Regions from separate parts of the Bacillus sp. EB106-07-01-XG149 genome, predicted to be linked through region 2. Evidence: riboswitches for the same ligand, from Rfam matches in the RefSeq annotation. Region 2 holds a riboswitch; each other region holds the start of a gene.
The links. Region 2 has a riboswitch for lysine ahead of AC3WTA_RS16395 (aspartate kinase). Riboswitches for the same ligand answer to the same signal wherever they lie in the genome.
Positions count from the first base shown of each region.

Region 1 (5,157 bases), 320 kb from region 2:
CGGATTACTTTCCCATAATTTCTCACCATGCAACTTCGCTTGTTCATCAAGTGCAAGTTCCGGCTGTTTTTCTATAATATTTAATGAAGGAAATCGTTCCCGCACTTTTTGAATTAATTCATACGTTTCTCGAAAATGAACATTTGTATCTAAAAATACAACTTTAGCAGATGGATTTACTTGGTTTATAAGATGCAGTAATACCATCCCTTCCACTCCGAAGCTACATGCATATACAATTTCACTTTTATATTCTTTATAAGCCCAACTTAATACTGATAGCGCGCCTTTCGTTTCATCTTCTTCTGAAAATGGAACATTATTTTCTTCCCACGTTTCATACGTCAACATGTTTTTTCCCCCTGTAAAAGCAAAAAGACGGTTTTAACCTAATATAATAGGTTAAAACCGCCTCTAGTTTTTCTAGTCAGCGCTTTTTACTTTAAACGTACCTTTTCACTTTTCTCTAATTGAATGACTTTCCCATCTTGCACAACAATTGTAATTGAACCATATTTCATATCAGCAAGCATCGCTTGAATTTTCTCAGATACTTCCTCAAAATGTTCCCGTACACTCACGCGAACAGCCCCCCTTTTTATTCATAAAAAAAATCTTTCCCATTTCGAAAAGACTGTTCGGTAATATATTTTACCTTATCTTTCAAAATGGATTCCATTTTGCTGGATTTAGCACCTTGCTTTCTATAAGCAGGTTGCCGAGCTTCTTCGGGCCAGTTCCCTCCGCTTCTCTTGATAAGCTTTGTATTTGTATTTTATCACAATTCTGATTTTTTTCAATCCTAGTTTTCCGATATATTTTAATTATTTTATTTTACAAAAAAGGAATTGCCCATCCGAACAACTCCTTTTCTCTATTTAAACAAGTTCTTTAATACGTATGCGATCGTTCCCAATAATATTTTCATATGTTTCGCGTTCTACAACAATTTGTGATGTGCCGCCTTTCGCGAAGACGACAGCTGGTCTACGAATTCGATTATAATTATTCGCCATCGAGTACCCGTATGCCCCTGTACAAGAAATTGCTAGTAAATCGGCAGAAGCAACTTTCGGTAGAGTAATATCCCAAATTAACATATCTCCACTCTCACAGCACTTCCCAGCAATCGAAACAAGTTCCTCATTCTCATCATTCCCTCGATTTGCTAACATCGCTTCATAACGAGCGTTATATAAAGCAGGTCTTAAATTATCAGTCATCCCACCATCCACTGATACATATTTCCGAATACCAGGAATGTCTTTCACAGATCCGACTGTATAAATTGTCGTTCCAGCATCACCTACAATACTACGGCCTGGTTCAACCCATATTTCTGGCAAGGGATAATTACATACTGTAAATTGTTCCCTCACTGCACTTGTTACAGCTCGCACATATGTCTCAAGAGTTAATGGCGTATCTGACTCTGTGTAGCGTATTCCGAATCCTCCGCCTACATTTAATACTTTTACTACATAGTTCGCGCGTTCTCTCACCTGTTCTAAAAATTGATGAAGAACTTCAATCGCTCGAACAAATCCAGCCGTTTCAAATATTTGCGATCCGATATGTGAATGAATTCCTAACACATTATAATTTGATTTTTGTAAAGCAAGCTCAATTGCTTGCATCGCTTGACCATTTGAAACTCCAAACCCAAATTTCGAATCATCTTGACCTGTTGTAATATATTCATGTGTGTGCGCCTCTACTCCAGGCGTTACACGGATTAATATGTTCACAAATTGCCCATGTTGCACTGCTAAATCATGCAAAATTTCTAATTCTAAGAAATTATCTACGACAAAACAACCAATATTTGCCTGCAGAGCCATCACGATTTCTTCTTCTGTTTTATTATTGCCGTGAAAATGAATACGAGATGCTGGAAATCCCGCTTGAAGCGCAGTATATAATTCCCCACCAGAAACAACATCTAATGACATATTCTCTTCACGAGCTACTCGGCACATCTCCATGCACAAGAACGCCTTGCTTGCATATGCTACTTGATAAGAGAAACCACTTTCTTTAAACGCACGATGAAACGCGCGGCACTTTCCTCGAATAGACTCTTCATCGTATACATAAAGTGGTGTTCCGTATTGTTTTGCTAGCTGCGTCGTATCGCACCCTCCAATTTCTAAGTGTCCTTGCCCATTGATTCGGCTTGTGCCGTGTAAATACATTTGAATTCCTCCCTTATTTCCTCTAAAACTCATAACCCCAATCTTCTATTCATTGCAGCACGCTTTTAGATAGACAAAAAACGCGCGGAACAATGTTCACACGCGTTTCTTATTAGGAAAAATATATATTGAAAAAATAAACGAGTTGTTATCTCCTCAAAATAAGAAACCGCATCAACATCTCCAAATAGCTCTCCATAAAAGAAATATTATGACAGTACTACATTTATTCAATGTAGTCCCAATATATGAATAAGATGGTTATTCTTATATTTCGGCAATAGTCCCTTTCAACCTATGATCACAGATTCCATTAAATCTCCCATAGCTTACTCTTTCCTATCGCGGCCTCTACCTTTGAGAGTAGATGAGGTAAGTCTATTTAATTTTCAAACATCTAATTGTTGCTATTAACAATACCAAAGGACCATTTTATTTGTCAAACAATTTTTTATATTGTTTTTTTACAGTTTAATTTCGTATCATTTGGTAAGCGCTTTACTGAAATCTTTGACACTTCCCATTCGCCTTCTTCATTATTAAATGTAATCGTTACCTTCTCAAATGGTGGAGCAATTTTCCCAGCAACTCGTTCATACTTCGTTACTTCAATACTTGCTTGAAATAAATATGTACCGCTATACACTTTTTTTAAACTAATAATTTTAGGACATTGATAAGGCTTCAAGCTCCCATATTGCTTTTCAATTGCTTTATTTATTTTCGGAAATAAAACAGAATAAAGGGCATCTTCCATAAGAGGTGCATCATATTGGGCTACCGACACACTCGGTGAAGCAAAAAGTATAACACTACTGCATACTATAAAATATAATAATTTTCGCATTATAACCTCCGTATTATTACACGATTCTTTCTGCGCACGATAATTATCATACATAGAAACTCCGTTTTATTGTCTCCCACTGCCCTTTTTCTACTCAATTATTATAAAAAAGCCCACAACTCTCTTTTATTTTCGTATAATGATACTCATAGTATAATAAACATAATAACAAAGGACTGTTCGTATATATAAAATGAGGCGCTAACCAAACCGGCTCACAAGAACTGTCATGCTTTTTAGGAGAGGAGTATATTATGCTACAACGTCTGTTTCCAAAACTGCGATTTGCACTCGTTGCAGTCGTTTTATTATGGATAAAAACATATATTGTGTACAAGCTAGCATTTGATATTAAAATTGATAATTTCTTTGAAGAATTTATGCTTTTTATTAATCCGCTAGCTGCGTTACTTTTATTTTTCGGTTTTGCTTTACTTGCATCTAAGCACCGAAACCGCATTATAATTGGAATCAGTTTTATACTGTCCTTTATTTTATTTGGAAATGCAATGTTTTATGGGTTTTATAACGATTTCGTTACGTTCCCAGTTTTATTCCAAACAAATAATATGGCTGACTTAGGGACAAGTATAAAAGAACTCTTTACGTACAAAACATTACTTTTATTTGCAGATGCGATTATTTTAATGTTTCTTTCGCGTAAATTCCCAGCATTTTGTGACAAGACGCCGCTTTCTCGCACTGAGAAGCGAACTTTCTTTAGCGGTGTAACAGCTTTATTAGCACTACAAATTGTTGTTTCAGTTATTTATAAACCACAAATGTTCTCACGCTCATTTGATCGTCAAACTGTCGTGAAAAATTTAGGTTTATACACATATCATCTATTTGATATTACACTTCAATCTAAATCTTCAGCTGAACGTGTATTTGCAAGTGGTGACGGGTTCTCTGAAATTAAAAACTATACAGACTCAAAAGATAAGCAAGTTGATAAAAACTTATTTGGAGCTGCAAAAGGTAAAAATGTAATTTTGATTTCAATGGAATCTACACAAAGTTTTGTTATTAATAAAAAAATAAATGGAAAAGAAATTACTCCATTTTTAAATGAACTTATTAAAGATAGTTTTTATTTCGATAACTTCTATCATCAAACAGGACAAGGTAAAACTTCTGATGCTGAATTTATCGTTGAAAATTCACTTTATCCGTTAGACCGCGGTTCTGTATTCTTTACTCACGCAACAAATGAATATACAGCTACACCAGAACAATTAAAAAAATACGGATATTCTTCTGCTGTCTTCCATTCCAACGATAAAACGTTTTGGAATCGTGATGTAATGTATCCTGCACTTGGATATGATCGTTACTTTAATTTAAATGATTACGTAGGCACAGAACAAATGTCTGTCGGTTGGGGATTAAAAGATAAAGAGTTCTTTGAACAATCGATTCCAAAGCTAAAATCTTTACCACAACCGTTCTATACAAAATTTATTACTTTAACAAACCATTTTCCATTTCTTTTAAATCCAGAAGATCAATATGTTGATGAGTTTAATTCGGAAAGTGGTGTTGTAAACCGCTACTTCCCAACCGTTCGTTACACGGATGAATCTCTGAAATTATTTATTAAACAATTAAAAGACGAAGGACTGTATGATAATTCCGTTATTGTCATTTATGGAGATCATTATGGTATTTCTGAAAACCATAACACAGCTATGGCTCAGTTCCTTGGGAAAGACGCTATTACACCGTTTGATTCTATGCAATTACAACGCGTCCCTCTCATTATTCATGTACCTGGTCAAGAAGGAAAAGTCATTTCTAAAGTATCTGGTCAAATTGATATTAAACCAACACTACTTCATTTACTTGGTATTAAAACAAATCAATCAGTTGAATTTGGAACTGACCTATTTATTAAAGAAGAAGATCCACTTATGGTAATGCGTGATGGTAGCTTCGTTTCGGAAAACTATGTTTATACAAAAAACATGTGCTATAAACGAAATACAGGTGAAGAAGCGGATATTTCATTATGTCAACCAAATATTGAAAAAGCAAAAACTGAATTGAAACTCTCCGACAAACTCATTTATGGAGACTTATTACGTTTCGACCCTAACAATCGTTATAAAACCG
Region 1 is NZ_JBYTDP010000003.1:461,220-466,376, reverse strand. Features, by position in the region: gene AC3WTA_RS14735 (phosphoadenylyl-sulfate reductase) at 1-351, opposite strand, end outside; gene AC3WTA_RS14730 (YezD family protein) at 438-581, opposite strand; SAM riboswitch class I at 654-762, opposite strand; gene lysA (diaminopimelate decarboxylase) at 879-2,195, opposite strand; lysine riboswitch at 2,376-2,557, opposite strand; gene AC3WTA_RS14720 (DUF3888 domain-containing protein) at 2,647-3,042, opposite strand; gene AC3WTA_RS14715 (LTA synthase family protein) at 3,297-5,157, shown strand, end outside.
Region 1: linked by a shared signal. The riboswitch ahead of lysA (diaminopimelate decarboxylase) and the one ahead of AC3WTA_RS16395 (aspartate kinase) in region 2 are both predicted to bind lysine.

Region 2 (5,157 bases):
AATTTAAAAGAGAAAATACATATTGATGAAGATGAGGATTTTGAGAAAGAGAATGAGTTTGGTTTTTATATTGGGTTTGGTTTGCTAATTGTGAGTGCTTTCATTGATTATGAAGGAATGCAAGAGATTTTATTAGGAATTGCACTATTCATGATGGTTTTTTACTCTGACGTGAAGAAAGTTATTTTGAATGAGTTCAGATCGTTTTTTAAAAGAAAAGATATATATGATAAGAAGTGAGAAGGGTCCGTTATATTTCCTAGGAAAGAGTATAACAAGTAATTGAATTGTTTTATAATGATTTCGGGATGTTGATAGTATGTTAAAAAGTTTAAACAAGCATAACCCCGTTCTAAAGCTAGGACGGGGTTCAAAATCTAAGTTTTATTAAGCGTAAAGTTCTTTCAAATATTTTTACTTCAGTAAAGACGTCTAATAAAACATTACTTATTTGTTACCGAGTTCTTCCGCTAAACCGATTAAAATTCCTTCGGTTCCACGAATGTAGCAGAGTCGATACGAGTTCTCATACTGAACTACTTCACCAACGAGCTGAGCACCATGCTTAGTCAGTCTGGATACCATTTCGTCAATGTCTTCAACGGTGAACATGACGCGCAAATAACCGAGGGCGTTTACAGGAGCTGTCCGATGGTCTGCTATAGTAGGTGGGGTGAGAAATCGAGAAAGTTCAATTCGGCTGTGGCCATCTGGCGTAACCATCATAGCAATCTCTACGCACTGAGAACCGAGTCCAGTTACGCGACCAGCCCATTCACCTTCAACAGTAGCTCGCCCTTCGAGATTCAAGCCAATCTCCTCGAAGAATGAGATTGCGTTATCAAGTGATTCTACAACGATGCTGACATTGTCCATTCGTAGTAATCGGTTGTTTGCCATAGTTTTTATCTCCTTTTATGTATAAATTTATTATTTAATTATCCTCATAATTATACTAAAATCTTTTCTAAACAAAAAACATCTTGTCACAGCGTAGGAAAATGTGACAAGGTGTTTTCGGGCATAGTATATAAAATCTTGTTAACGAATAACACTTCGTAAACCCTTTACTATTGAAATATGCGCGAACTTTATTTCGTGAATGCTATCATTTCAAGAATTTGATACTGTAATTGCTATTCGATAGAATAACTTCGACTTTCCCACAAAACAGTCCTATCCTGTTTCTATTTATATAGGAAGGAAATAGATTCATATATTTTTTAAAGTTTTACCGGTGGAAATTAACTCATCTGCACTAAAGGCTCAATTTTTGCCATAAATGATTGATGCAGCGCCTCAACACCTGTTACTAAATGAAGGCGGTCAATAACGACAGATACTTTAATTTCTGATGTACTTACCATTTTAATATGAATATCTTCTTCTTTTAAAGTAGTGAACATATTCGCAGCAACTCCTGGATTAGAGACCATACCAGATCCTACAATGGATACTTTTGCTAAATAATTTTCATATTCTACAGATTCATAGTGAAGTGTTTCTTGATTTTGTTCTAATACCTCTAATGTTTCTTTTAAATCATTAGAATGGATTGAGAAGGAGAGGTGAACAGTTCCTTCATTTGTAATACTTTGAATGATGATATCTACATTAATATGTGCTGTTGCCAATGTAGAGAAAACTGTTGAGAGTGCACCTTGTTCTAATCCTTTCATTGTGACGCGTGTAATATTATCTTCAAATGCAATACCTTTAACGATTGATTGTTGTTCCATGTTACATTCTCCTTTTACAATTGTTCCGTTTTCTTGTTCCATACTTGAGCGAACTTCTAACATGACATTATGATTTTTAGCAAACTCAACAGCACGCGGGTGTAATACACCAGCACCGAGGTTTGCTAGTTCTAGCATTTCGTCATAAGAAATTTCATCTAATTTATAAGCATCTTTTACAACTCGTGGGTCCGTCGTATATACACCGGTCACATCCGTGTAAATATCACATTTTTTTGCTTTCAGTGCAGCAGCTAATGCAACAGCAGTTGTATCAGAACCACCGCGTCCAAGCGTTGTAATTTCATGTTCTTCACTGGCTCCTTGGAAGCCAGCTACAATAACAATCGTACCTTCAGTAAGATAAGATTGAATTCGATCTGTATGAATGTCAGTAATCCGTGCACTACTATGTACAGATTCTGTCGTAATACCAGCTTGCCATCCTGTTAATGAAATCGCGTTATAACCTTTTGCTTGTAGTGCCATCGTTAATAATGAAATAGTAACTTGCTCTCCTGTTGATAGAAGCATATCCATTTCGCGTTTACTCGGATTTTCTGAAATCGCGTTAGCAAGTGCTACGAGTTCATCTGTGTTTTTTCCCATTGCTGAAACGACAGAGACGATACTATGTCCTCGTTCATATTCTTCAATAATTAAATTTGCTACATGTTGGATGCGCTCAACGCTTCCAACAGAAGTGCCACCAAATTTTTGTACAATCGTTTCCATTACGAATTCCTTCTTTCATCCATTTTTAAGAATAGATTAGGACATATATAGATCCCAATATTCCTGTAGTTACCAGAGAAAAACAAAAAACACCATCTCAAATAAGTGAGGATGGTGCTGTTACAGGAAAAGGGAAACAGAAAACGGAGCTAATAAAAAAACCGCCAAAAAAGGAATACCATAAAAATGATATCTCTTTTTTGTAGATAGCTCTTCATACATACACTTCTGTACATATGACAGTTCTGTTTCTATTCGAAAACAGCCCCAATCGATAAATGCAGAGAAAATTATCGATTTCGGCAATACTTCCTTTCATCTAATTTCATAGACATCTCTGTGTCTCCATTAGAATAATCATAAGTATCGCAACCTCTATCTCACGTTTTAGGCGAGAGTGTTTGATTTATGAAGTTGTTGGTAACATTTGTTTTATAATAATTTAAATTTTTCGGGGAATCAAGTGTTTTGTATGAATTTTAAAAATTCTTTCTTTTCTTGAAGGAGTTTGTGAAAACTGTAGCAAAATAAATTCATAGCATGTACATTAAATTTATAGTGCATAGGAGGTGGAAGAATGAAGGGGAAAAAGCCTATTTATGTTTCGGCAGAAATGAACACAACAATGGAAAAATTATGGGTATATACACAGGAACCAGATATACATATAGAATGGGATGCTCGCTTTACTGAAATTTCGTATTTAAAGAAAAAAGAAGGAGAACCGCAGAAGTTTTTATATAAAACTAAAATTGGATTAGGACTTGAAATAGCTGGTGAAGGGGAATCGATAGGAGAAATAAGAAAAGAAACGGGTGAACGGATTTCTTCTTTAAAATTTTGGACAGCAAATAAATTATCACTTATTCAAATAGGGCGTGGTTATTGGAAGTATACACCGCGTAAAGAACACATTCATTTTGAGACGCAATATGATTACGATACGAGGTTTGGTCGTATAGGAAATGTAATAGATTTCTATATGTTTCGTCCGTTATTAGGCTGGGCGACTGCTTGGAGTTTTGATGCTTTAAAATTATGGTTAGAAAAGGGACTTCATCCGAGATTACTAATTAGAAGAACAATGACATATTGGCTTGTATGTTTTTTGTTTGCTTTTGTATGGATGTATCAAGGAATAGTGCCGAAACTAGTGTTTACTCATTCAGAAGAAGTAAAAATGCTATCTGTGATAATTGGTTCAACGGAATATAGTATTTTTGTACTTAAAATAATTGGATTATTAGAAATTATTTTTGGTGCCATATGGCTGTTGCCATTTCCAAAACGAAAAGTATTTATCGTACATATTTTTATGTTAATAGCTTTAACGATAGCGGCGGGTTTTACGAATATCGTAAGCTTTACAGAGCCGTTTAATCCAACTACATTAAACGTTCTACTTATGGGGTTATCGATTGTCGGTTATATAAATAGTTCTGATTTACCGAGTGCAAAAAATTGCAAGAGGAAGAGAAAGGAATAATGTATGGCTAATATGTATGAAAGACTATTAGGGGATTCTTATAAAAAACTTCATCCGAAATTACAGAAACGCTATGAGATCACGGAAGAAAATAGCTTTACTGGAGAAGGAGAAATGGATGAAATTTACGGAGGTTCTTTTTTCGTAAAATTGATATTAAAAATTGCATCGAAGTTTAGAATGTTTTTCTCTGAGCGGGGGAAGGAAGTGCCATTTACAATACATAATACCGCTGAGCGAGATGAACATGGAAATGAACTTGTGCGGTGGAATCGTACTTTTTATTTTCATAATAAGAAAAGATACTTTAACGCCATTATGCAGATGGATGAAGAGAATAATGAAATTTTAGATTATTTTGGTGAACCGCAAATACTTGTTTCTACATTGAATTTTCATATTGATGAGGTGGGGGCAATGCATATTTCTTCAAAGAAACAATGGTTTTACATGTTTGGAAGGAAAGTCCCGTTACCTAGGTTTTTATACGGAGAGGCCAACATTGTAGAAAGTTATGATGAAACACTACAATGCTTTCGAATTCATGTACAAGTAAGCAATCCGTTAATTGGTTCATTATTTTCATATAAGGGAACATTTGTAGAGAGGAAATAAATGATATGAAAAATATAATAGTTGGGTTTGCTTGTTATATTATTTTTCTAATATGTGAGTGGTCAAATATAAACCCGGTGGAAGCAATTATTTTATTATCTATTTTGTTATTTATACCGATGTCATTTTGCATCATTGATAAGAAAACAAGAAATGGATCGTATGTATTCTTTTATAAATTTGTATCGCCGCTATATCCAATTGCAGCAATTAATGCAACGTTAGCTTTCGTAACAAATCATTATTTCTTTGCGTTACTTTGGTTTGTATATACAGGAATTGTTGCGTTATTTGGTATAAGTAGATTGCTAGAAAGAGGATGGAAACCGTTAGAGGAGACAGCTATCGATAGTGCGTTTATGTATTTGTTTTTAGGTGGTTTCTGGTTTTTTGCTTCTGTAGCAAAGCTTTCCATTATGCACTTTAGTTCCGACATTGTTTTGCTTACAGCTGCACACTTTCATTATTCGGCATTTCTATTGCCGTTATCAGCTGGTTTAATTGGGAGGAAAAGAGAAAAGAGAAGTAAAGTATATGATGCTATTATGTTTGTCATCGTCATTTCACCTATGACAGTTGCAA
Region 2 is NZ_JBYTDP010000003.1:781,647-786,803, forward strand. Features, by position in the region: partial or broken gene AC3WTA_RS16385 (helix-turn-helix domain-containing protein) at 1-240, shown strand, start outside; gene AC3WTA_RS16390 (VOC family protein) at 448-900, opposite strand; gene AC3WTA_RS16395 (aspartate kinase) at 1,245-2,474, opposite strand; lysine riboswitch at 2,674-2,860, opposite strand; gene AC3WTA_RS16400 (DoxX-like family protein) at 3,052-3,960, shown strand; gene AC3WTA_RS16405 (DUF4166 domain-containing protein) at 3,964-4,575, shown strand; gene AC3WTA_RS16410 (YndJ family protein) at 4,581-5,157, shown strand, end outside.

Region 3 (5,157 bases), on a different contig from region 2:
ATTTTTATGTTCAGTGATTGTTCCTATGTTACGTAAATCGTTTCTTCTTTCTTCATCCGTTTCATTCCACTGTATGAAGAAAGGTAATTTCGGTCTGTTTTCCTCTTGCTTTACAAATAACATTTTCCACTCTAAAAGACGGCCATCTTTTCTTATACGTTTTCCTTCAAATGGTCCTATCGTATGTAAACCGTGCTTACTAAAATTATTTGCTAGGTCTTCAATGGCATCTGTTCGAATTGCGATTTGTAGCATTCCTTCTCCGTCTTGTAATTTTACTACTGTTTCTTGTACTAATGGATTGTCTGCTTTCTTCGCTTTTTCTTCATGCTGAACTGCTAAAAATTCTATATAGGATAAATCAAAATAACATAAACTATTCCAAGTACCCCAAGTAATATGCTCTCCGCCTATTGCAGTATGAAATCCACGCTCCTGTATTTGTTTTGCCGCTTCCTCCGGTGTACCATATACTGCGTGTACGAGATGATCAAATCGTAACATGTCTTTCTCCCCTTTCTCTCCATCCTTTTATTGTATATTTTATTTTTCTTTCATTCAATTCAAAAAACTTTAAAACCCAGTTGATTTATACGATTAATATGTATTATAATGAAACAAATTTAATTATTGCTGATTGGAAAAACCAAAGGCACTTTTCTCATACGGGAAAAGTGCCTTTTTCATTTATTATTACAGGGGGATTATTTATGCAGAAATTAATTGTCTTTGCTATTATCGGATTTTTCGCTCAATTGATTGATGGGGCACTTGGAATGGCGTACGGGGTAACATCTACCTCACTATTATTAATGTTTGGTATCGCACCAGCTGTAGCTTCCGCATCTGTTCATTTAGCTGAAGTCGTTACAACCGCCGCTTCTGGTGCATCTCACATCAAATTTGGAAACGTTGATAAATATACCGTTTCCAGGCTTACATTACCAGGAGCAATTGGCGCATTTATTGGGGCATGTTTTTTAAGCAATTTACCTGGCGATGTAATTAAACCGTACATTTCCGTATTTTTATTTACTTTAGGGGTTTATATTTTATTACGATTCATCATTCAAAAACAAATTGTTACTTCAAATAAACGTATGTCTGCAAAACAGCTTGTTCCGCTTGGCTTATTCGCTGGATTCGTTGATTCAACTGGTGGTGGTGGCTGGGGTCCGATTACGACACCTGTACTTTTGGCAAGAGGAAATGAAGCTAGAAAAGTTATCGGATCTGTAGATACGAGCGAATTTCCTGTTTCACTCGCTGCAACAATTGGATTTTTCATTTCACTTGGATGGGAACAAGTAAGCTGGGTTTGGGTATTTTCTCTCATGCTCGGTGGTATCGTTGCGGCACCAATCGCTGCATGGCTAGTACGCATCGTTCCTTCTCATTTACTTGGCGTATTAGTTGGTGGCCTTATTATCTTTACAAACATTCGTACATTGCTTACTACATTTAAAGTTGATCCAACTATTATTTCACTTTCTTACGTGGCAGTTGGTCTTGTCGTTATTATTTCTATTTTCATTGCTGTTCGCAATCATTCCAAGCGTTCTAACGCATCGACAGCCGGATATCCGAATGATCAAAAACAAATGCTACCATAACGATAAAAATACCGCCCGATATACTTCGAGCGGTATTTTTTATTTTTCTATTTTCCAATTAATCATCGTTTCTGTAGTGTCAATTCTCTTCATATGTAATTTCTCTAATACACGAATCGAGCTATCATTTTCAAGAAGTGTCTCCGCAATAATCGTTTCTACTTCTCCTGTTTGAAAAGCCCAATTTATTAATTCTCTTACAGCTTCTGTCGCATACCCTTTATTCCAATATTTCTCAATAAATCCGTAACCAATTTCTACTGTATGTTCCTCATTTGGTTTCCCTTTAAATCCTATATCACCTAGAACGATGTCATCTTCTTTGCGAATGACATACCACGCGCCCCAAGGTAATAAAACCTTATTTTGTTTTACATTTTCTACATGCCCTACAATATGCGGACCACTGTTATATCCTTGCTCGTTAGCAACTTGCATACTCTCTTCTGTACACGGTACTATATAGAGTCTTTCTGTTTCTAATTTCATGTTAATTTCCCCTTTTTTGCTTAAACGTTTTTTTAATTATAACAAAAAATATGACCTTATTATGAATGTCGAATTATTTTTTCAGAATTTTCTTTTATTTTTAAAGGGTTTTTCAATATTTTTTGCGAAACATTTGTATAACAATTTATTTATTTGTTTTTTGTTACATAACAGTAGGTTCGGGTGGAGTTTTGCAAGCGTTTCCTATACAATAACCGATATTTTTTGACTTTTCCTAACAAAATATCTTGCAATATATTCAGAAAGTCATTACAATTGCCATATATTAAAAATCTTAGCAATATATCAAATCCTCATCAATCCGATGAGGTAGAGGTTGCGACTTTTATGAGTAAAACGGACGAGACACAGAGAATGTCACCAACTCCGTTTGAAAGGAAAAGTTGCCGAAGTTTATATTTCTTCTCTGGAAATATGAGCTGGGGCTGTCTCCGAAAGGAACAGAACTGTCACGTTTACAAAATTACCGTGTAAACGTGGGGTGCTATCTTAACGGAAGGGTATGATGGGGTGGTTATTTGTGAAACGTTCCGCCTAATTCCTTTGGCGGTTTTTTGTATTTTTCTCCCCCGCTCCTTCCTAACCTACAAGAAAAGGAGTGTTGAACATGAATAGCGCAACAAATCAATCTACCTCTAAAACGCAAACTACACAAGGACAAGGTGAATTAAAACGCGGATTAAAATCTCGTCACCTTACGATGATTTCTCTCGGTGGTACAATCGGTACCGGACTATTTCTTGCCAGCGGTGGTGTCATCCATACAGCTGGTCCTGGCGGTGCACTAGTCGCATACGCCGCAATTGGAATTATGGTTTACTTTTTAATGACAAGCTTAGCTGAACTCGCGGCTTACATGCCTGTTACCGGATCTTTTAGCACGTATGCAACAAAATTTGTTGATCCATCCCTTGGCTTTGCACTTGGATGGAACTATTGGTATAACTGGGCCATTACAATTGCTGCTGAACTCGCTGCTGTAACATTAATTATGAAATTTTGGTTCCCAGATACCCCTTCTCTTATTTGGAGTGGATTATGTTTAGCTATTATTTTCCTTTTAAACTATTTATCTGTTAAAGGGTTTGGTGAATCTGAATATTGGTTCGCACTTATTAAAGTAGTTACTATTATTATCTTTTTAATTGTCGGCTTTATGATGATTTTCGGAATTATGGGCGGCGAATCTGTTGGCTTTAAAAACTTCACTGTTGCAGATGCACCATTTAATGGCGGCATTATGGCAATTATCGGTGTATTTATGGCTGCTGGGTTCTCATTCCAAGGAACTGAATTATTAGGTGTAGCTGCTGGTGAAACTGCTGATCCAGAGCGTAACATTCCAAAAGCAATTCGTTCTATCTTTTGGCGTATTCTTTTATTCTATATCCTTGCGATTCTCGTTATCGGTTTATTAATTCCTTATACGACTGAAAGCCTTGCTGCAAGCGATGTAACAGTAAGTCCATTTACACTTATTTTTGAAAAAGCGGGCGTTGCCTTTGCTGCTTCTGTTATGAACGCTGTTATTTTAACGGCAGTATTGTCTGCTGGTAACTCTGGTATGTATGCATCAACTCGTATGCTTTGGGACTTAGCTCGCCAAGGAAAAGCACCAAAGTTTCTTGGTAAATTAGATAGCCGCGGTGTACCTGTTAACGCATTAATCGTAACGTCAATTGTCGGTAGTATCGCTTTCATTGCCTCTTTATTCGGTGACGGTGTTGTATACATTTGGTTATTAAACGCATCTGGAATGTCTGGCTTTATCGCATGGGTCGGAATTGCAATTAGTCATTACCGTTTCCGTAAAGCATATATCGCACAAGGAAAAGATTTGAAAGACTTACCATATAGAGCAAAATGGTTCCCGTTCGGTCCAATTTTCGCATTTGCACTTTGTGTCATCGTAATTTTAGGTCAAAACTACGGCGCATTTATGGGCGAATCAATCGATTGGAACGGTGTACTCGTTTCTTACATCGGTTTACCACTCTTCTTAGTACTATGGTTAGGATATAAATTTACGAAGAAAACGAAAGTGATTCCGCTCGATAAATGTGAATTGAAATAAAGTGAAACGAGCAAACAAATATGTTTGCTCGTTTTTTATTCCGATGCTTCTCCCTTCCCTATTTCTCCTGTTTTTGCAATAATAAAGGAAATATATATAAAGGTTGGGATACCATGAACATTCGTATTACTGATGAAGCAAAAGCAGCTATACATAAATTAGAACGTGAAGATAAAAAGATCATTCGCATTAGAGGAACAATGACAAACTCTTGTAGTATTTTCGTTGATGTTGATTTAATTTGGGATACATATGATGCAGATGATGTTGTATATAAAGATGCCGAGTTTATCGTACAAATGGATTCATTCACGAAAGACTACACTGGTGATACGGTGAAACTTGATTATAAGACGACAGGTTTTAGTATTACGACTCCGAGTGAGACTTTAGTTTATGGATTGTCGATTAAAAAATAAAAATTGTTTTCAGCTGACAAATGAGGTGAAAAAATGGGTAAATATGTTCCGTTAAAATTTTTATTTAATGAAGAATTAGCAGAAATAATGGCTGATTCTATTTGTAAACACGATCCTAATTTTCCGAAAAGAAACTTCGTATCTTCCGTAACATGTAAAGTTGAAAAATTAGAGTTAAAGCAACGTATAGAAGTAATAGCAGATGAATTACACGATGCATTACAAAAAGATTTTAATGCAGCAATACATATTTTACTGAAAACATTGGGGCCAGAAAACACAACAGAAGTAGGCACATTTACAAACGGATATATGTACATGCCTATTGCAAAATACGTTGAAAAATATGGGCTTAACGATTTTGAAACCTCATGTAACGCCATGTATGCAATAACAAAAAGGAATACTGCTGAATATGCCATTCGGCCTTTTCTCAAAACATACCATGAAGACACACTACACATATTACAACAGTGGATTCATGACGAAAACAGCCACATTAGAAGATTAGTTTCCGAAGGTACAAGACCAAGACTTCCGT
Region 3 is NZ_JBYTDP010000007.1:124,783-129,939, reverse strand. Features, by position in the region: gene AC3WTA_RS23635 (VOC family protein) at 1-504, opposite strand, end outside; gene AC3WTA_RS23630 (sulfite exporter TauE/SafE family protein) at 603-1,613, shown strand; gene AC3WTA_RS23625 (GNAT family N-acetyltransferase) at 1,653-2,102, opposite strand; lysine riboswitch at 2,426-2,618, shown strand; gene AC3WTA_RS23620 (amino acid permease) at 2,731-4,197, shown strand; gene AC3WTA_RS23615 (iron-sulfur cluster biosynthesis family protein) at 4,311-4,616, shown strand; gene AC3WTA_RS23610 (DNA alkylation repair protein) at 4,650-5,157, shown strand, end outside.
Region 3: linked by a shared signal. The riboswitch ahead of AC3WTA_RS23620 (amino acid permease) and the one ahead of AC3WTA_RS16395 (aspartate kinase) in region 2 are both predicted to bind lysine.